3 regions of the Ammonicoccus luteus genome follow, and region 3 is predicted to be linked to each of the others. Evidence: predicted binding sites of a transcription regulator. Region 3 holds the regulator's gene; each other region holds the start of a gene.
What was found. Region 3 encodes LexA, which represses DNA repair genes until DNA is damaged. Its sites were predicted from a motif close to TCGAACANNTGTTCGA; they were not measured.

Region 1 (6,546 bases), on a different contig from region 3:
ACCGGGGGTCGGACTCGCCGTCTGCGCCGGTGCCGGTGCCGGCTCGGTGGTCGGAGAGCAGGCCATGAGCGCGAGGGAGGACACGAGTGCGGTGGCCAGGGCGGTTCGTCGCATGCAATGACCGTACCCAACCGAGCCGCCCCACCGAAGGCTCAGGCGGAGCGGATCATCAATGCACGTAACAGTTCGGACAACTGCCGCCGCTGGGCCCCGTCGATGCCCGCCAACAGTTCCTTCTCCTGCGCCAACAATGACTCAAGGGCGCCATCCACCACGTTGCGGCCGGCCTCGGTGAGTCGCACCAGCACACCGCGGCGATCGTCCGGGTCCGGTGAGCGACTGACGAAACCCCTGGCGACCAGCCGATCGACCCGGTTGGTCATGGTGCCCGAGGTCACCAGCGTTTCCTTGAGCAGGCGTCCCGGCGAGAGTTCATAGGGAACGCCGGCTCGCCGCAGCGCCGCGAGCACGTCGAACTCCCAGCCCACGATCTCGTGGTCGGCGAATGCGTCCTTGCGTGCCATGTCGAGCAGGTGGCTCAGCCGGGTGACGCGACTCAGGACCTCCATCGGCGACAGGTCGACGTCCGGCCGTTCCCGCTGCCAATCGGCCAGCAGACGGTCGACATCATCGGACATGACGCCATCCTAGACAGAAATCTTGACGTCGAGAATCTTGTCGCTCTCGCCCAAGTCGTCAGGGATCCCGTGGGTCCGGTGGCGGCCAGGGTCATGCGCAGGACGTGATGAGCCGGGCCCCGGCAACCGGACCGACCACCCGCCGGACGGCCCGCGCGACATCCTGGGCCCCCAGCGTCACGCTGAGCGCGACGGCCGCCTCCTCATTGCGGCACAGAAAAGCGACGGTCGGGCCGGAACCGGAGACGATCGCGGCGAGCGCTCCGCACTCGAGTCCGGCGTCGATCGTGGTCCGGAGGTGGGGCTGCAGGTCGATCGCCGCCGCGGCGAGGTCGTTCCGCAGGTGACGGGCCAGTTCCTCGGAATCGCCGGTCGAAAGCGCATTGATGAGCTCGGTCGGCATCTCGAGGTCGCAGCCCTCGGGCTGCAGTTCGTCGAAGCGCCGATAGACAGCGGGAGTCGACAGACCGAAGTCGGCGAAGGCGAGCACCCAGTGGTGGCTGCCGCGGCTCAGCACCGGGACAAGCTTGTCGCCCCGGCCCGTGCCGATCGCAGTGCCGCCGAGCAGCGCGAAGGGGACGTCGGATCCCAACTCGGCGCCGTATTCGCGGAGTTCCTCGGGGTCGATGTCCAGATCCCACAGCACGGAACAGGCCAGCAGAGCCGCTGCCGCATCCGCCGAACCGCCCGCCATGCCGCCGGCCACCGGAATGGACTTCTTGATGCTGAGCCGGACGCCCAATCGGTCGTCGCCATAGTTCTCGGCAAGCAGCCGAGCAGCCCGAACGGCCAAGTTGGAGTCGTCCATTGCGACGTGGTCGATGCCCTCCCCGGACATCGCAACGGAGAAATCCCCCGGCTCGGCCTCCTGGGCAGTGAGCTCGTCGTGCAGAGAAACAGCCTGGAAGACGGTGGTGAGGGGGTGATAGCCGTCGTCCGCCAGCGGACCGACGCACAGGGCAAGGTTAAGCTTCGCCGGCACCCTGACCCGGACCGTTGGTGGCAGATCGACTAGTTCGGACACACCGTCACGCTAACTGGCACTGCCGACCGCCCTGCGGCCGGGTGCATGGACGCCGACATCCGTTGTCAGCGCGGCAGCGACGTGCAGATGCAGAACCGGTTGCCGTCGGGGTCCGCCATCACCCACCACTCGGGCGCATGCGAATCGTCGACCAGGGCGCCACCGGCATCGAGAACTCTCTTGATCCGCGCCTCGGGCTCGTCGTGGGGCACCCAGATGTCCGGATGCCAGCGCTGAACCCGGTCCGTCTCCCCCGTCGACGTCCCCGCGGTGTCGGCCGGCTGGAACCAAATCGTCGGCGCGAAGGTGCTGCCGGCCACCTCGTCCTCGACGATCTTGCCGCCCAGGACGGCAGCCCAGAACTTTGCCTGCGCTTCCGTCCGTGCGGTGTCCAGCCCGAACTCGACCACCGTGTGGTCGGTCACTGCTTCGTGGCCGGCAGCCGCGGCAAGCTCGGAGATCTTCTGCGCCAGAGCGAGGTCGCGCTCGGTCACCCCGCCGACATCGTGGGAGTTCAGCTTCACCTCCACCCGGGGATAGGTCAGCGTGAGGTCCGGGTGATGGTTGGCCTCTTCGGCAACCTCGGTGATCTGTTGGACGAGCGCGAGTCCGGCGGTGAAACTGCCGGTCCGGAAAGTCGCATAGAGGGCGTTCAGCATCATCCGCCAGTCCGCCAAATCAGCGGCGAGGACATCGGAAAGCTTCAGTCGTTCGCTCATGACTCCAGGGTCGCAAACGACTCGGACAATGTTGCGCGCTGGTGCCCCTCGGCGTCGAAGTTGGCCGGGTCGAGCCACCTGCGGTGGGCGGACCGCACGCGCGGCCAGTCGCCGTCGGTCAGCGAGAACCAGGTCGTGTCGCGAGACCGGTTCTTGTAGACGACGGAGTTGCGAAACGTCCCCTCCTCGGTGAACCCCAGCCGGGTGGCGGCGCGTCGGGACGGCTCATTGAGGCTGTCGCACTTCCACTCGAGCCGGCGATAGCCGAGGTCGTCGAACACATGTCTCGCAACGAGATGGGTGGCCTCGGTGGAGGCAGGGGTCTGCTGGAGTTCTGGGGCGTACAGAATTGCGCCGATCTCCGTCGTCCCGTTCGCCGGATCGGACCGGATGATCGACAGGATCCCGAAGGCCCGATCGGTGCCGGCGGGGACGACGGCGTACGCAATGTTCGGCGCACTCTGGGACCGCCGGATGATCGCCAGAGCCGAATCGAGGTCGGCGGGCGGCTCGTCCGTCCGATAGGTCCACAACTCCGGATGGGGAGCCAACACCGTCAGGAGATCGGGGGCATGCCGCGCAGCGAGCGGGTCGAGGCGCACCCACTCCCCCACCAACGGCACCGGCTGCGGAAGCGTGCGTGGAGACCAGTCGATCGGCTCGCCGATCGGCTGACCGAACGAGTTCTTGCGGGTCACGGGCACATCCTAGGATCGCGGGCATGAACTCTGCCTCGTGGAACGAACGGTACGCCGCAACCGACCTCGTGTGGTCCGCCGATGCCAATCGCTGGGTCGTCGAGGTCGCACGCGAACTTGAGCCCGGGCGGGCTCTGGACCTGGCTGCCGGCGAGGGCCGGAACGCGATCTGGCTGGTCGAACAGGGCTGGGAGGCGAAGGCGGTCGACTTCTCCCAGGTTGCGATCGAGCGGGCGGCGAGCTTGGCGGCTGCGCGCCTGGGTGAGCGACTGTCGGCCTTCACCGCGACGGTCGGGGACGCGACCGAGCCCCAGGGATCGGGGTTTGATCTCGTGCTGTTCAGCTATCTGCATCTGCCCGAGGATGAGTGGCGGCAGGCATTGGCCGCAGGGATCGACTCGTGTACGCAGGGTGGGCGCCTGCTCATCATCGGCCATGCGCGGCGGAATCTGACCGAGGGAGTGGGCGGGCCGCAGAACCCGGCGATCCTTTATGACCCGGAAGAGGTCACGGCGTTGCTCGACGGGCTGCCGGTCGAGGTGGAGCGCGCCGAACTCGGTCGCCGCGAGGTGCAGACCGACGATGGCACGCGCGTGGCCTTGGACACGGTGGTGGTCGCCCGTCGGCTCTGAACGGCTTGGGACCATGGGATTGGCGTTCCGTTCCGTGTCTTCCACCCTGATTCGGCTCCAGTTCGGGCGAAGGAGAAGAGGCGATCCATTGGCGGATCGCTGAGCTCGAGCATTGACACTCAATAATGTCGGAGGCAGTCCGTAGGGTTTAGATCACCAGTTCGATTATTGGCGAGGTGATTGTGATGACCCACCCGTTGCTGATTCCACCGCACGAGTCTGAGCCAAAATCCGCAGCGGACTCGCCGCCGTCGGCCCCGTCCGCTCCCAAGCCTGCGTCGGGGACGAGCGAGCCGGCGGAGGCCTGGGACCGGGTGCGGGTGATCCAAAGCTTGGCAGCGGCTGCCGCCCGGTCGCGGGAGGCCGAAGTCGATCAGTTCGCGTTGATCGCTGCGGCGGCGGATGTGTACGCGTGGGTGGACAACGCGGAGGAGGCAGCCGAGGTTTACGGAGGCGGGTCGCCTCGAGCGATCCACGGGGAACGCTTGTGGCAGTTCGGCGCCGACGGCACCCCGGAGGTGGCGGAGTTCATCACTTTTGAGGTCGGCCCCGCGCTGGGAACCTCGCCGGAATCCGCGGCGACGCTGATCGCGGATGTCTTGGATTTGCGGCACAGGTTTCCGCGGACGTGGCAGTTGGTGCTGCAGGGTCGTGTGCTGGGCTGGCTGGCGCGGCGGATCGCGCAGAACACCCGTCGCGCCGGATTGTCCCGCGAGCTCGCTCACGAACTCGATCGACATATCGCGCCGTTCATTGAGGGGTGGACAGCGCACCAAACCCTGATCCGGGTGGCGATGTTGATCGCACGGTTGGATCCGGAGGGGGCCGAGGAACGGCGCCGGCAGGAACTGGCGGCCCGATTCGTCGCGATCACCCAGGGCGAAGCCGGCACCGCCGTTTTGCACGGGCAGTTGGACGGGCCGGCCGGCCGGGCGTTGGACCAGACCCTGAACGATCTCGCGGATGTGCTCGACGCCGCCGGACTGGACGGGTCGCGGGACGAACTGCGCGCGGCGGCCCTGGAGGCTTTGGCTGATCCGATGTATGCCGCGGATCTGTTGCACGGCACCATCGCCCACCTCAGCGACCCGACCGACACCGGCCCCACCGACACCGGCCCCACCGACCCGAGTCCCACCGGCTCCACCGGACCGGTGCCCGGCCCCCGTCCGGACACCGGGCTGGGCAGTCCGTGGCGGATCGGGACGCTGAATCTCGATCTGCACCTGACCCTGGCCGATCTGATCCTCGGTGCCGGTGGCACTGCCAGCCAGCTCGGAGAGGTGGCCAGATCGCAGATCGATGAGTTGATCGCCCGCGCTGACAAGGTGGTGATCACCCCGGTCCTGGACCCATATGCGCCGGACGGAGTGGAGGGCTACGAGATCCCCGACCGGATCGCTCGCGCGGTCAAGCTGCGCAACCCCACAGTGGTGTTCCCGTTCAGCAACCGGGCCTCCACCAGCGCGCACGTGCAGGTGGACCACGTCATCCCGCACCCCGATGGGCCGACCCACACCGACAATCTCGCGCCGGAGTCCACCAAGGCACATCGTGCGAAAACCTTCGGCGGATACCGGACAACCACCATCCGGCCGGGGACCTATCACTGGGTCACCCCGACCGGGCAACAGTTCTGGGTCACCCCGCACGGCACTTACCGGGCCGATCCCGACACCCCGCCACCGCGGGCGTTCCTGCGATTGTCCGACCGCGCGCGCCGAGCCCTCCTCGACGAGGACGCCCACGCCGACAACGACAGCCATGCCCGGCGGGACAGCGCCCCGCCCCAGGACAGGGTCCGCGACGGGCTGCCACCACACACGCTTCACCCCGAGCCCATCCCCAACCCCGACCCCCGCCCACAGTGGAACGGCACCATGACACCGCCCGGCGGTGGCTGGCCGGCAGTCGATCCAGACGCCCCGCCACCCTTCTGACGACGCCCCGGCGCCACGCCAGCACCCCGTCGGTCCCGCACTCAGCGGCGCACCGACGGGGTGCGAAGCATGCCGCTTCGCCAATCCCCATTGACGTCGGGGGGCACCGACGTACAGTGGCCGCGTGACCGACCGACCCTCCATCAGCACCCTGGGTGAACTCCGCGATTCGGGCCACGTGGCAAAGGCGCTGCGCGAGGAGATCCGCGACAACCTGCTCGCCGCGCTGGCCGACGGACAGGACCCATGGCCCGGCCTGCACGGGTTCGAGTCCACCGTGATCCCCCAGCTCGAGCGTGCCCTGATTGCCGGCCACGACGTCGTCCTGCTGGGCGAGCGTGGCCAGGGCAAGACCCGCCTGCTCCGCACGCTCGTGGGGCTCCTCGACGAGTGGACGCCCGTGATCGAGGGCTCCGAACTCGGCGAACACCCCTACCATCCGATCACCCTCGCCTCGCAGCGCCGGGCGACCGAGCTGGGCGAGCAACTCCCGGTCGCCTGGCGCCACCGCGACGAGCGCTATTCGGAGAAGCTCGCCACGCCGGACACCTCGGTGGGCGACCTCATCGGCGACGTCGATCCGATCAAGGTCGCCGAGGGCCGCAGTCTGGGCGACCCCGAGACCATCCACTTCGGCCTCGTCCCACGCAGTCACCGCGGCATCGTCGCCATCAACGAGTTGCCCGACCTGGCCGAGCGCATCCAGGTCGCCCTCCTCAACGTGATGGAGGAGCGCGACATCCAGATCCGCGGATACGTGCTCCGCCTTCCGCTCGACGTGCTCCTGGTCGCCAGCGCGAACCCGGAGGACTACACCAACCGCGGCCGCATCATCACCCCGCTCAAGGACCGCTTCGGCGCGGAGATCCGGACCCACTATCCGATCGAAATTGTC
Region 2 (6,546 bases), on a different contig from region 3:
GCAGCTGTCCCGGCCAGGGACGTGCCACCGGGCGCCCACCGGTCACGGGGTCGCCCCACGCCACGGTCGCCTGCCGGTCGGCGGGCGTGCGACCGCCGTGCAGAACCACCGAGACGACGGCTTCCCGACCGAGACTCCCCTGCAGCTTCGACACCGCGCGCTGGATGCGGTCGTCGGAGCCGCCACCCCAGAGGGTCTCCGTGAAGTTCCCCGCAGCAGCCAGGTCCTCCGGAACGAACCGGACCGTGCTCACCCCTGCCCGAGTCCCCTCCGCGGCGAGCTGCCAGCGCACCCGATCGATCACGTCGGCGGCCCGGAACCACCGCGGATGCCGCCACAACCGCTCGCCCACGTGCCCGGACTCGTCGTGGATCGCCACCCACAGGCTGCTGCACACCAGCTGGGCGTCGGCGAGGTCGGCGACGAACGCCTCCGCGGTGGCCCGCAGGCTGAACGCCACCTCGTCGATCCGGGTGAGCGCCGGCTCGAACGACTGGGTCCGCTCGAAGTCGCGCGGTGGGATGCGGGCGGTGACGGTGCGCCGATCCCCACCTCTTGCCAGGCGATGTGCGGCGGCGCCCTCGGGCCCGAACCGGTTGACCACGTCGCGTTCGGAGAGACTGGCGAAGTCGCCGAGGGTACGCAGACCCAGCCGGCGCAACAGATCGGTGAGAGCCGGTTGCTCGAGCACGGTCACGGGCAGACCCGCGAGGAACGCGGCATCTCCGCCCTCGGTGATCACCGTGCACTCCCCTGGATCTGCCCGGCGCGCGGCCTGCTGGGCGGCGAAGAGCCCGTCGGCCACGCCGAAGCGGGTCTCCGGCACCCCGAAGTGGGCGAGCTGCTCGGCAATCACGGCAGCCACCTCGGGCTCGCCACCCAGATAGCGAGCCGCGCCGCGGACACGGAACACGCACAGACCCGGGCGCACCGATTGCACCTGCGGCACCGTCTCCTCCACGATCGCCAGCACCGGTTCGAATGCCCGCCGATCGAGGCCCGGATCATGATCGAGGGTGACCAGCTCGGGGCACCGGGCCTGCGCGTCGCGCAGCCGCAGCCCCCGGCGCACCCCGAACGAGCGGGCCTCGGGCGAACAGGCGTACACCGCCCCCGCCGACACCACCGCCAGCGGCGAGCCCGGCGGCAGGGCCTCCCCCACCGCCGTCTGCCGGATCGCGTGCACCGGCCAGTCCGGGCACCAGAGGGCCATGGCGCGCATCAGGGCGCCTTCGGGTTGAGAATCGTGCGCATCAGGGCGCCTTCGGTTGAGAATCGGGCATCAGCTGACCGCCCGGATGGGGGCGCCGACGGCGGTGGCGTCGACGAACGCTCCCCGCCGCTGGATGAGGCGCACCTCGGTCTCCCGGCCCCGGCGCTCGGTCACCCGCACGCTGAGCTCCCGTTCGCTCAGGTGCCCGCGACCGGAGGCCAGGCCGGACCAGGCGGACGGGCCGGCCTCCAGAGTGGCAGCCGCCCGCGGCCAGCGGTGCGCCCCTTCGGTCACCGCCACGAGCACGGTCCCCTGCCTGCGGAGACGGGACTCCAGCCGCGCGAGCTCCTTGGGCGCGAGCCGGGCCGGTGGGCGGACGAGCACGATCGGCAGCACTTCGATCAGCGTCGCCACCACGGTCAGCCATGCGTCCCGCGGATCGGGCACGAGCACCACCCGGGTGAGGTCGAACCCGAGGTGCGCCGCCGCCTCCGCGCCGAACTCGGGCACCCCCACCAGCGCGCACCACTCCCCCCTGGCCGAGGCCTCCGCCACCAGGGCCGTGGCCAGTCCCAGCGATCCGCTCACCCCATAGCAGCACCCCGCCTGCAGGCCCCGCGGCAGGAGCGGCCGGAGCACCGGGGCCAGGGGCAGCGACGGCCCGGAGGTGCGGCCCTCCATGCTCTCCACCCGCGCCGCCAGCTCGGCCAGCAGTGAGTTCGACATGCAATTCAGTATCGAACTCTTGTTCCATTATCGTCAAGCCGAATTGTCCCGGACCCGCATGATGCGGTCCTCGCCGGCACGACCCGGCCGAATCCTTCGATTGTCGAAGCATCTAGGGTGGGACGTGTGGATCGCTACCAGTACCTCCTGCTGATGGCGGGGTGCGTCCTGATCACGCTCCCGCTCGAGTTCCTGTTCAAGGCGCGCGTCTATCGCCGTTGGCGCCTGCTGCTCCTGAGCCTGCTGCCGGTGGTGGCCCTGTTCTCGCTCTGGGACCTGCTGGGGATCGTGCGCGATCACTGGACCTACAACCCGCGCTTCATCACCGGGATCCATCTCGGCCCGATGCCCTTGGAGGAGTTGGTCTTCTTCCTCGTCATCCCCGTCTGTGGGCTGCTCACCTACGAGGCGGTCGGCACCGTCCTGACCTGGCTCCGCGGTCGGCGGGAGGCGGAGCATGGGTGAGTACACGCTGCTGACCCTGGCCGGCATCCTGATCATCCTGCTCATCGAGTTTCTCTGGCTGCGGACGGGGCTGTTCCGGCAGGCCCAGTACTGGATCGCCCTCGGCATCGTCTTCTTCTTCCAGTGCCTCGTGGACGGCTGGTTGACCAAGCTCAGCAACCCGATCGTGCTCTACAACCCCGACCATCACCTCGGCGTGCGGTTCCCCTGGGACATCCCGATCGAGGATTTCGGGTTCGGTTTCGCGATGCTGACCCTGACCATGTTGATCTGGGTCCGGCTGAAGCACGGTCGGGGCGAGCGTTCGGGTCGTGCCGGGGTACGCGGGGACGGCGCCCCATGAGCCGTCCTCCCGGCGCACGTCGGCGCCTCCTCGCGCGTGACACGCGTTGGCGCCCCGGCCGGGACCGCCGGGCGGTGCGGCACCCGGGTCCGTCCGGTCGACCGCGCACCGCGGCGCCCCTGCACGTGGTCGTGATCGGCGGCGGGATCGCAGGACTGGCGGCCGCCACCGTGCTGGCCGAGCGCGGCGTACGCATCACCCTGCTGGAGCGCGAGGCCCAGCTGGGCGGGCGCGTGCGCTCGTGGCCCGTCGGCGACAACGCCGACCGGACCATGAGTCGGGGTTTCCACGCGTTCTTCCGGCAGTACTACACGCTCCGCGCCCTGCTCCGCCGAGCCGATCCGGAGCTGTCCGCCCTGCGCCCCGTCGGCGACTATCCCCTGCAACTGGCGGACGGGCCGACCGACTCGTTCGCGGCGATCGGGCGCACACCGCCCTGGAGCATCATCAACTTCGTCCGCACCAGCCCGACCTTCCCGATCCGCGCCCTGGCCGACGTGGACGTGCCGGCTGCGCTGGAGTTGGTTCGCACCAGGTTCCCGCAGACGTTCATCGAGCATGACGGCGAGTCCGCGCAGGCGTTCCTCGACCGCCTGCGGTTTCCGCACCAGGCCCGGCACCTCGCGCTGGAGGTGTTCGCGCGGTCGTTCTTCGCCGACCCCCACGACTTCTCGGCCGGCGAGCTCATCGCGATGTTCCACACCTACTTCACGGGCTCCGCCGAGGGGCTGCTGTTCGATGTGCCGGTGGACGACTACGACACCGTGCTGTGGGCGCCGCTGGGCGGCTACCTCACCCGGCTCGGCGTGGACATCCGGACCGGCACCGAGGCGACCGCGCTCTCGCTGGCCCCGCAGCCACGGGTCACCCTCGCCGCCCTCGGGAGCCTCCCGGAGACGATCACCTGCGACGCCATCGTCCTGGCCACCGACCCCGGGCCCACCCGTGCCCTCGCGGCAACGTTCACCGACCCCGCGCTCCGCGACTGGCAGGCCCGGGTCGCCGCCATCCGGAGCGCTCCACCGTTCGTGGTGTGGCGACTGTGGCTGGACCGGCTCGTGGACCCGTCCCGCCCGGCGTTCCTCGGCACGGCCGGCTTCGGCGTTCTCGACAACGTGTCCGTCCTGGAGCGCTTCGAGGCGACCGCCGCGGCATGGACCGGTGTGCACGGGGGCTCGGTGCTGGAGTTGCATGCGTACGCGGTCCCCGATCCCGACGAACCCGTCCTCCGCGCCGAACTGCGCCGCGAGCTCACCAGGGTCTTTCCCGAGACGGCGGCCGCTGAGGTGCGGCACGAGGAGTTCCTGGTCCGCGCCGACTGCGGGCTCATGGGCGTGGAGCCCTGGGCGGACCGGGCGGGGGTGGAGACCCCCGATCCCCGGCTGGTCCTGGCCGGGGACACGATCCGCTGCGCCTATCCCGTCGCGCTCATGGAGCGGGCCGCCGTCACCGGCGTCCAGGCCGCCAACCAGCTGCTGGCGGCGCACGGCGTCGCGGGCGAGGATGTCTGGACCGTCCCCCTCCGCGGTCTGTGGCCGTTCGCGTGGCCGCGTGCCCGTCAGCGCTGACGCAGTTGCCAGGTGCGCTCGGCGTACTCCAGATCATCGACCCACAGCTGCCGCGCCGCCCGCCGCATGAAGGGACGCACGAGGGGCGCAACCCCGCGCACCGCCCGGAACCCCGCCCGCTCCGACGTCGCGATCGTCGCCTCGACCACCATCGTCCGCGGCCGACCGTCCGGCCCGGTGCCGAGCGGCGTCGCATGGGTCTCGACCACTGATCCCCTGCCCTCGCCGGCCACGATCTCCATCGAGATCGTCCGGGCATCGGGGCAGGTGAATTCGGCCCGGACGGGGACGCCCCACCGCCGGTTGAGTCGATAGGCGACGTCCAGCACGAGCTTCTCGTCGCTGCTCGCCGCCTCGTCGACGGTCAGATGGGAGAACGCATAGGGATGGAACCAGCCGCCGTGCCACGGGTCGAGCCGGTTGGCGATCACGTCGCGCGGCTCGCAGACGCCCACCTGCGCGACCACGGCCGCGATCGAGCCGGCCGCCTCGGGACGGGGCCCGATGACGGGCGCGTCCGTCGGTTCCTCACCGTCCATCGGCAGGCGGACCCAGAGCAGGACGCCGTCGTCGTACGCGGGCCAGCAGCGCCACGCCGCCCCCGCCTCGTCCGGGAGCGCCATGCCGTGCCAGCGGCACAGGATGCGGTCACCGTCGACGATCGAGCCGCCCAGGTCGGCGCCCAGGTGCGGACAGGCCCCGGGTCCGGCGCGCAGTTCCCCGCTCCCGGTGCGCCACAGCACGACCTCCCGGCCGTCGACGACCACGCCCACCGCAGTCGCGCCTGCCGCGGCTGCCGGCTGAGAACGACGCGCTCCGCGCATGAGGGATCGATGGTCTCCGACCACGAACCACCCGCCGGCGTTCCGCGTCAGCGCCTTGTCCAGCGATCGGGCGATCCGCGCCGGGCTCGCCTCCCGCCACGTCGACTCGAGCACGCGCGGCTCCGGCTGGGGCAGCCGCTCCAGCGGAATCCGGCTCGCCGCGAACGGCGGCCCGCCCACGACGATGCGCCCGGCGGTGGCGGCCTTCTGCCAGGTGGGCACGCGACGCCGCTCGCTGAACACGTCGTAGTCGGCCGCCTCGATGCGCTCGAGGATCCGGGCGTAGAGCAGGTGCGCCGTGCCGACGCACCGGGCCGACGCGGGCGGCAGCATCCCGATGCCGGGCTCCGCGGCCCGATAGAGCTCACGGTTCCGCGCGATCTGCTCGACCAGGAAAGCCCGCCACTGCGGGGTGACCCGCCGCAGCCACGGGTCCGCGCCGTGCCGGGCGAGATCGTCGCCGGGCAGATACACCCGGCCGCGATCCAGGTCCTCGCCGACATCCCGGATGAAGTTCGTGAGCTGGAACGCCAGGCCCAGCTGACGGGCCGGCTCCAACGCGTCGGCGGTCCGCGGCTCGAGCACCGGCAGCATCATCTCCCCGATGACCGCCGCCGAGCCCTCCATGTAGCCGTCCCGCAGTTCCGGCCACGAGCCCCAACTCGTCCGGGTCAGGTCCAGCGCCATCGCGCCGAAGAACCGGTCGAAGCACTCCGGATCGATCTGCCGCCGCAGGACGGTGTCGATGACCGCCGCCATCACCGGCTCCGCGCTGGTTCCCCGCTGCAGTCCCTCGGCGAACCAGGCGGCGAACTGGGCCAGGCGCTCGCCCGGCGTACCCTCCATCGGCACCGACAGGTCCACCTTCTCCGGCTCGTCCACGATGTCGTCGGCGAGCCGGCACAGCGCATACACCGCATGCACATCCCGCCGCTGCGCCGGCGGCAGGATGGCAGCGCCCCAGAAATAGGTGGTCCCGTGCGCGCGGGTGAGCTCGGCACAGCGCCGATAGCCCTGTTCGAGCAGCGCGGTCATCGCAGATACTCCCTCACGCGCGCGGCGGCGAGTTTGCCGGAGATGAGGACCATGGGCACGCCGACCCCCGGCACGGTGCCGGAGCCCGCGAAGACGAGCCCCGGCAGGTGCCGCGTGACATTGCCCGGCCGGAACGGCCCGGTCTGGGCGAACGTGTGCGCGAGCGCGAACGGCGTGCCGGCCGCCATGCCCTGCGCAGCCCACTCCTCGGGGCCGACGAGTTCCTCGACCGCGACGTCGCTCGGATAGCCCTCGGCGTCGAGGAACGCGTGCAGCCGCTCCCGCAGGGCGGGGCGTTCCCGGGCCCAGTCGACGGTGCCCACCGCCAGATTCGGCACCGGCTCCAGGACATAGAGCGTCGAGCTCCCCTCC
Region 3 (6,546 bases):
CGACCATCTTCGCCGCACGACGGGTGGCGCCACCGGACTTGATCGTCCCGGCGGACGCATCGGCGCCGCGCATAAAGGAAACGGGACCGGAGGCGGTGCCACCGGAGGACAGCAACTCCTTGGACGAGCGGATGCGGGAGAGATTCAGGCCGGCGCCGGAGCCGCCCTTGAAGATGAAGCCCTCCTCCTTGTACCAGTTCAGGATCGAGTCCATCGAGTCGTCAACCGAGAGGATGAAGCACGCGCTCACCTGCTGCGGGCTCTTGGTGCCGACGTTGAACCAGACCGGGGAGTTGAAGCTGAAGACCTGATGCAACAGCATCCAGGTGAGCTCGTGCTCGAAGATCTCCGCGTCGGCCTCGGTGGCGAAGTAGCCGTGCTCCTGGCCCGCGGTGCGATAGGTCTTCACCACCCGGTCGATCAACTGCTTGAGGCCCTGTTCCCGGGCTTCGGTGCCGAGCGCGCCCCGGAAGTATTTCGTGGTGACGATCGTCGAGGCATTCATCGACCAGAAATCGGGGAACTCCACCCCGCGCTGCTCGAAGACGTTCTCGCCGGTCTTCCAGTTGGTCTGGACGATGTCGCGGCGTTCCCAGACCACCTCGTCATACGGGTGGACGCCGTCGGTGGTGAAAACGCGATCGATTGTCAGGCCGGTGCGGGCCTTGCCGGTCTTGCGACTGGAGCGCGCGGTCTCGGTCATTGCGTTCCTCTCGGAGATGGCGTCCTTGGACGCGGGGTGGGTTTGGTTGTCGGTGCGTCGCCTCAGTCGGCAACGGTGGCAGCCTGCTGCCGGAGCCGCGCGATCTCTGCTTCGAAATCGTCCACGGACTCGTATTGCTTGTAGACGCTCGCGAAGCGGAGATAGGCAACCTCGTCGAGAGCGCGCAGCGGGGTGAGGATGGCGACCCCAACCTCGCCGGCCGGAATCTCCGGCAGCCCCGAGGCGCGAAGGGCCTCCTCGACCTCCTGACCGAGCCGTGCGAGTTGCTCCTCGGTCACCGGGCGGCCTTTGCAGGCCTTGCGAACGCCGTTCACAACCTTGTCCCGGTTGAACTGCTCCACCACACCGGACCGCTTGACCACGACCATCTGCATCTGCTCGATCGTGGTGAAGCGACGCTCGCAGGCCGGACACTGACGACGTCGGCGAATGCCCGCACCCTCGTCGACCGAGCGCGAGTCCAGCACGCGGGAGTCGTTGTGTCGGCAGTAGGGACAGCGCATGTGCACTCACCTCCGGTGACGATTCGGCGACCCCACAGGCCCCGGCTGGGGATATCCCTGGGGACAAACCTGTGTGATCGGTGTGGACAGGCTGTGGACAAGAACCACAACCTGTGGATTAACAACAAGGTTGTAACTACTAGATATGGACACCCTAGGCGCCTCCCCCACAAGAGGCAAGTGCTTCGCTCGGGGCTCGGACACCGGCTTGCGCGTCCAACTTCGGTATGACAGGCTCCCCCGCCACGACACTCCCGCGACCGCGCCGCTTGGATCCTGGCGCGTCACACAAAGCTGGTCAGAGGACGTTGCGCAGGAGCATGAAGACGAGGCCGGGAGCCGCCAACAGCAGGACGATCCACGCCGGACGCCACGTGTCCAAGCGGCCGAGGAGGCCCGGCAGGCCAGCAGGCCGTTCGAGCGCGATCCGCAGCGCGGTCCAGACCCAGACTCCGGCCAGAACGGTTGCCAGCACAAGCACATAGGGGTTCCAGCCCCAGGCGGCAGCGACATCACCGCGCAAAAGGGCGCCGCCCATCCGCGAACCGCCACACAGCGGACACAGCCACCCTGTCACCGCCAGGAATGGACAAGGCGCCCCTTCCCCCGTGACCACATAGACCCCTCCGGCGACCGCACACGCGCCACCGAATAGAGACAGCCACCCCAGCCGGCGAACACCGTCCACCCCAGCTGACAGCGGACCCCCCGGGGTCACGGACTTCATCGGCGGCTGCATGAGGCCATTATCCGGGGCAACAGAGGTGACCCAAGCGCTCACCGAGACGCCGACTCCGCCACCGAGACCCCCGGGGTCACCGACGCTGCCGGTTCGGCGGTCACGCGCATTGCGGTCGCCCCCACGCACACGAGCGCTGTCACCATCAAGGCGACGATGACGCCCATCGCCACCGCGAGCCCCCGGTCCGTCAGCCGGAAACCGAGATCCAACACTGCCGGCGGCACTTCAGCAGATCCGCGACGAACTGCCCGGCCCACCTCCGGACCGCGCACACCCTCGGGTCGTCCTTGCCGGCCCGGCTGAACCATGCGCCCGGCCGGTGCAGTCCGGACGCGGCGGCGAGCAGCCTCCTGCGGGCGACCTCGCCGGCCGGGACGCACTGCAGCATCCGCCAACCGGACATCCATCAGAGCGCTCATAACCCCTCCTCGCGTTCGTCGAACATTTGTTCGAAGAACAGTCTTGCCTAGTAGTGATTCGAACACAACCCCTAATCGGAGCCTGCCCTCCGGGCCCGAACGACCCGACAGCAGGAAGCCCATCAGGCGGGTCCGACACTTTTGATCGAGGAAAGCGACACGCGGCCGTCACTTCGAACAAATGTTTCAATCGGGCAGGGAATCCGCGTATGTTTGGGCTCATGGCAGACAGCGAAAACACCCTTACCCCCCGTCGTCGCCGAGGGCGCCCCAGCAAAGCGGAAGTCGAGGCCCAGATCGTCGCCGCCGGGGGCACGGTGTCAGAACTGCCCGATGGCCCGCGGGACGCCCATGGGCTCACGCCGCGCCAACGTCACATCCTCCAGGTCATCAAGGATGCGGTGGAGACGCGGGGTTATCCGCCGAGCATCCGGGAGATGTGCGAACAGGTCGGCTTGGCCAGTTCGTCGTCGGTCTCCCACCAGTTGAAGGTTCTGGAGCACAAGGGTTTTCTGCGCCGCGACCCCAATCGCCCTCGCGCGCTGGAGGTCCTGCTGCCGGACGCGGCGCCCACTTCCGGTTCCGGCATTCGGTCGGGCGCGGCATCGACGAACGACGAGACCGGAATCGGCGACGCTTTCCCGGAGGCTGTCGCCGTGCCGGTTCTGGGCCGGATCGCGGCCGGCGGACCGATCTTGGCCGAGGAACGTGTGGAGGACGTGTTCCCGTTGCCGAGGCAACTGGTCGGTGAGGGCAACCTGTTCCTGCTGGAGGTGCGTGGTGACTCCATGATCGACGCTGCGGTGTGTGACGGGGACTGGGTCGTCATTCGACAGCAGCCGACCGCCGACAACGGCGACATGGTTGCCGCCCTGCTTGACAACGAGGCCACGGTCAAGACCTTCAAGAGGACCGGCTCGCAGGTGTGGCTGATGCCGCACAACTCTGCATACGATCCGATCGACGGCAACGACGCCACCATCCTGGGCAAAGTGGTTGCGGTGCTGCGTCGCGTCTGACGGGCGGGTGTCAGGTCTCCGCGCTCAGCCTGCGAAGTGCCTGGACAACGATCTCCGGATCGTTCGTCTGCCACATCGGAGGCATCCCCGCACGCAGGAACGAGCCATAGCGCGCAGTGCTGAGGCGGGGGTCGAGCACGGCGACGACGCCCCTGTCCGTGGCACGTCGGATAAGTCGTCCGGCTCCTTGGGCGAGGAGCAGTGCCGCATGACCCGCCGCTACTGCCATGAACCCATTGCCCCCTGCCTCGGCCACCGCACGCTGGCGCGCCTGCATCAGTGGGTCGTCCGGGCGCGGAAACGGGATCTTGTCGATGATCACCAGCCTGCATGTGTCACCCGGCACGTCGATCCCCTGCCACAGCGACATCGTCCCGAAGAGGCTCGTCTCCGGTTCGTCGATGAAGCGCCGTGTCAGTTCGGACAGTTGGGCATCTCCTTGGCACAGCACGGTGTGCTTCTTCAAGTTCTCCCGCACATGCCGCGCGGCGACCTCGGCCGAACGCGTGGAGGCGAACAGGCCGAGCGTCCGGCCACCAGCTGCCCACACCAACTCTGCGACCTCCGCCAGCACTGCGTCAGAGATTCCGTCGCGCCCGGGACGGGGCAGGCTCCTGCTGATGTAGAGAATCCCCTGCTTCGCATAGTGGAACGGTGACCCGACGTCGATGCCCCGCCAGGTGAGTTCCTCGTCCTCTGCCGGCGGCGCGGGAAGCTCCCTGCGCTCGTCACGCCGGAGACCCACTGAACCCGCAGCCGATTCGAAATCCCCGCCGATCCTCAGCGTCGCCGACGTCAGGATCGTCGTGACCTGATTCAGCACCTTCTCCCGCATCAGCCCGGCCACGCTGAGTGGCGCGACTCGAGCCTCCCGACCCATGCGATCTCGTTCGGCGACATAGATGACATCGAAGTCCCCGAGAGCCGCCATCCGCTCCGCCACGTCGAAGACTTCCTTGACCGCGGCCTGCGCTTGGCGCTCCTCGTTGTCCGCCTCCTTGCCGCCCATGGCGCTCACCACCTTGCGGGTGACGTCACGCACCTGCTCGAATGCCCGGACGACGGGGGCGTCTGGACCGGGCACCTGCTCCAGCGGTGCCGCGTCCAGCGCCTCGCGGAGCACGTCGCCCATCTCGAGGAATTCCAGGCCGAGCTCGTCCGACAGCCAAGGCAGCGATCGTTTGGCGATGCGTTCCACCTGCTGTGGCGACAACTCCGCGGACGCCGCCCCGGTGACCCGGGCGACCAACTCGTGGGCTTCGTCGATGATGACATGATCATGCTCAGGCAACGCCGTTCCGCCGTGCATGGCGTCGATCGCCAACAGGGCATGATTCGTCACCACGAGATCAGCGGCGCGCGCGACCTCGCGCGACTTCTCCACGAAGCACACCTCGCCATAGGGACACCGCTGGGCACCGACGCACTCGCGGACCGGGACCGACACCTGGGCCCATGCCTTGGCCGTATGGGACGGCGCATCATCCCGATCGGCCAGCCCATGGTCGTCCGCCTGGGTCTCCGCCCACTCTCGCAGCGCCACAACTTCAGCGCCCACAACCGAGTCGGCTGATTGGGCCGTGGCACGCATGGCTTCGACGACCTCCGTCGAGCCCAACAAAGTGTCTTGGTCCTCGACGGCCTGATCGCGGACCCGCAACAAGCACGCGTAGTTCGACCGGCCCTTCAGGATCGCCGTGCGGGGTCGCCGCCCGAGAACCTTCTCCACCGCGTCGAGTGCGCGGGGAATGTCGGTCTTGGCAAGTTGGGCCTGCAGCGCGAGAGTGGCGGTGGCCACCACGACACGCTCGGACGCGCCGGCAGCCCTCATCAGGGCCGGCGCAAGATAGCCGAGCGATTTGCCGGTGCCCGTGCCCGCCTGCACAAGCAGATGCTGTCCGGTGGCAAGCGCCTCTGCGACCGCGTCCGCCATCGCCACCTGACCGGGCCGCTCGCTCCCGCCGAGTTGCTCGACGGCATGGGCCAGAACGGCGCGATGGTCAGGGGTGGAAGTCACCGGGCAACCTTAGCCAACCGCGCCGACAGAGCCGCCCGGAAGAAGTCCGGCCGGCTCTGCCGGGTCGGTCAAGGTCGTTCCCAGGGCGGCTGCTCGCATAGCTGCCGCCGAGCCGGGGTCAGCCGTCGAGCGGCTGGCCCGTGCGGTCCCGCGTGAACGCCAGCGCCACCAGCGAGATGGCGCCGAAGGCAATGACGACCAAGCCGACAGGCAGTGTGCTGGCGTACGCCGCCACCAACGCCGTGGCAATCAACGGAAGCGGGCCGCCGAAGAGCGCGGCGCCGACCTGATAACCCAACGAGACACCCGTATAGCGAACGGCCGGTGGGAAACTCTCGGCGAAATAGGAACCGAGCGTCGCGCCGACCAGCGCCCAAATGCAGCTGAATCCGATGAAGATCGCCAAGAGAGCGAGCCACCAGTTGCCGGTCTTCAGCAACTCGAAATACGGGATGACGAAGGCCATCGCGAGAACGGTGCCGACCGTGTACACCTTCTTCCGGCCGACGCGGTCCGAAATAGCGCCGGCAGCCAGCATGATCGGAATCGTCACGACCGCCGCGATCAACACCGCATTGAGGGCTTCAAGTCGCTCATATCCGATGCTGACCATGAAGGAGATTGTGTAGGTCGCGAACAGGAAGAACGTCGCCGTTTCGATGGCCTTGGCGCCAATGACGATGAACACTTCTCGCCAGTTCTTCCGGAACACCGCGGCGATCGGCAACTTTTCCTGTGTGCGTTCGGCCTGGACCTTCTTGAACGACGGTGTTTCGCCCACCGCCTTCCGGATCCATAGGCCAAGCAGCACCAGGGCGGCAGAAATCAGGAACGGAATGCGCCAGCCGAACGACAGGAAGTCTTCCTCGGAGAAGACGGCCAGACTTCCGGTCACCGCCAAGTTGCCCAAGGCAAGGCCTGCGAGCGCTCCGGTCTGGGGGATGGCTCCATAGAAGCCGCGGCGATGGCTCGGGGAATATTCGACTGCCAGCAACAGGCCACCGCCCCATTCGCCGCCGAGGGCGAGACCCTGGATGAGCCGAAGGACGGTGAGCAGGATCGGCGCTGCGATCCCGATGCTCGCGTAGGTCGGCAACAAGCCCATGGCGATCGTCGCCAATC

Region 1: ACQ260_RS07955 (DUF222 domain-containing protein) is a predicted target of LexA. The motif match lies at 3,861-3,876, and genes of this name have one in related genera.
Region 2: imuA' (DnaE2-dependent mutagenesis accessory factor ImuA') is a predicted target of LexA. The motif match lies at 1,951-1,966, and genes of this name have one in related genera.

The regions. Positions count from the first base shown of each region.
Region 1 covers NZ_JBNZCI010000003.1:35,954-42,499, reverse strand. The annotation lists gene ACQ260_RS07985 (PQQ-dependent sugar dehydrogenase) at 1-114, opposite strand, end outside; gene ACQ260_RS07980 (MarR family winged helix-turn-helix transcriptional regulator) at 153-638, opposite strand; gene ACQ260_RS07975 (4-(cytidine 5'-diphospho)-2-C-methyl-D-erythritol kinase) at 730-1,662, opposite strand; gene ACQ260_RS07970 (4a-hydroxytetrahydrobiopterin dehydratase) at 1,728-2,381, opposite strand; gene ACQ260_RS07965 (GNAT family N-acetyltransferase) at 2,378-3,079, opposite strand; gene ACQ260_RS07960 (class I SAM-dependent methyltransferase) at 3,103-3,711, shown strand; gene ACQ260_RS07955 (DUF222 domain-containing protein) at 3,897-5,651, shown strand; gene ACQ260_RS07950 (magnesium chelatase ATPase subunit I) at 5,776-6,546, shown strand, end outside.
Region 2 covers NZ_JBNZCI010000004.1:276,384-282,929, reverse strand. The annotation lists gene ACQ260_RS11365 (DNA polymerase Y family protein) at 1-1,222, opposite strand, end outside; gene imuA' (DnaE2-dependent mutagenesis accessory factor ImuA') at 1,283-1,939, opposite strand; gene ACQ260_RS11355 (lycopene cyclase domain-containing protein) at 2,066-2,404, shown strand; gene ACQ260_RS11350 (lycopene cyclase domain-containing protein) at 2,397-2,747, shown strand; gene ACQ260_RS11345 (FAD-dependent oxidoreductase) at 2,744-4,315, shown strand; gene ACQ260_RS11340 (DUF5914 domain-containing protein) at 4,306-6,174, opposite strand; gene crtI (phytoene desaturase family protein) at 6,171-6,546, opposite strand, start outside.
Region 3 covers NZ_JBNZCI010000001.1:108,696-115,241, reverse strand. The annotation lists gene ACQ260_RS00535 (vitamin B12-dependent ribonucleotide reductase) at 1-703, opposite strand, end outside; gene nrdR (transcriptional regulator NrdR) at 766-1,227, opposite strand; gene ACQ260_RS00525 (DUF2752 domain-containing protein) at 1,526-1,954, opposite strand; gene ACQ260_RS00520 (hypothetical protein) at 2,005-2,388, opposite strand; gene lexA (transcriptional repressor LexA) at 2,610-3,407, shown strand; gene ACQ260_RS00510 (ATP-dependent DNA helicase) at 3,418-5,340, opposite strand; gene ACQ260_RS00505 (MFS transporter) at 5,543-6,546, opposite strand, start outside.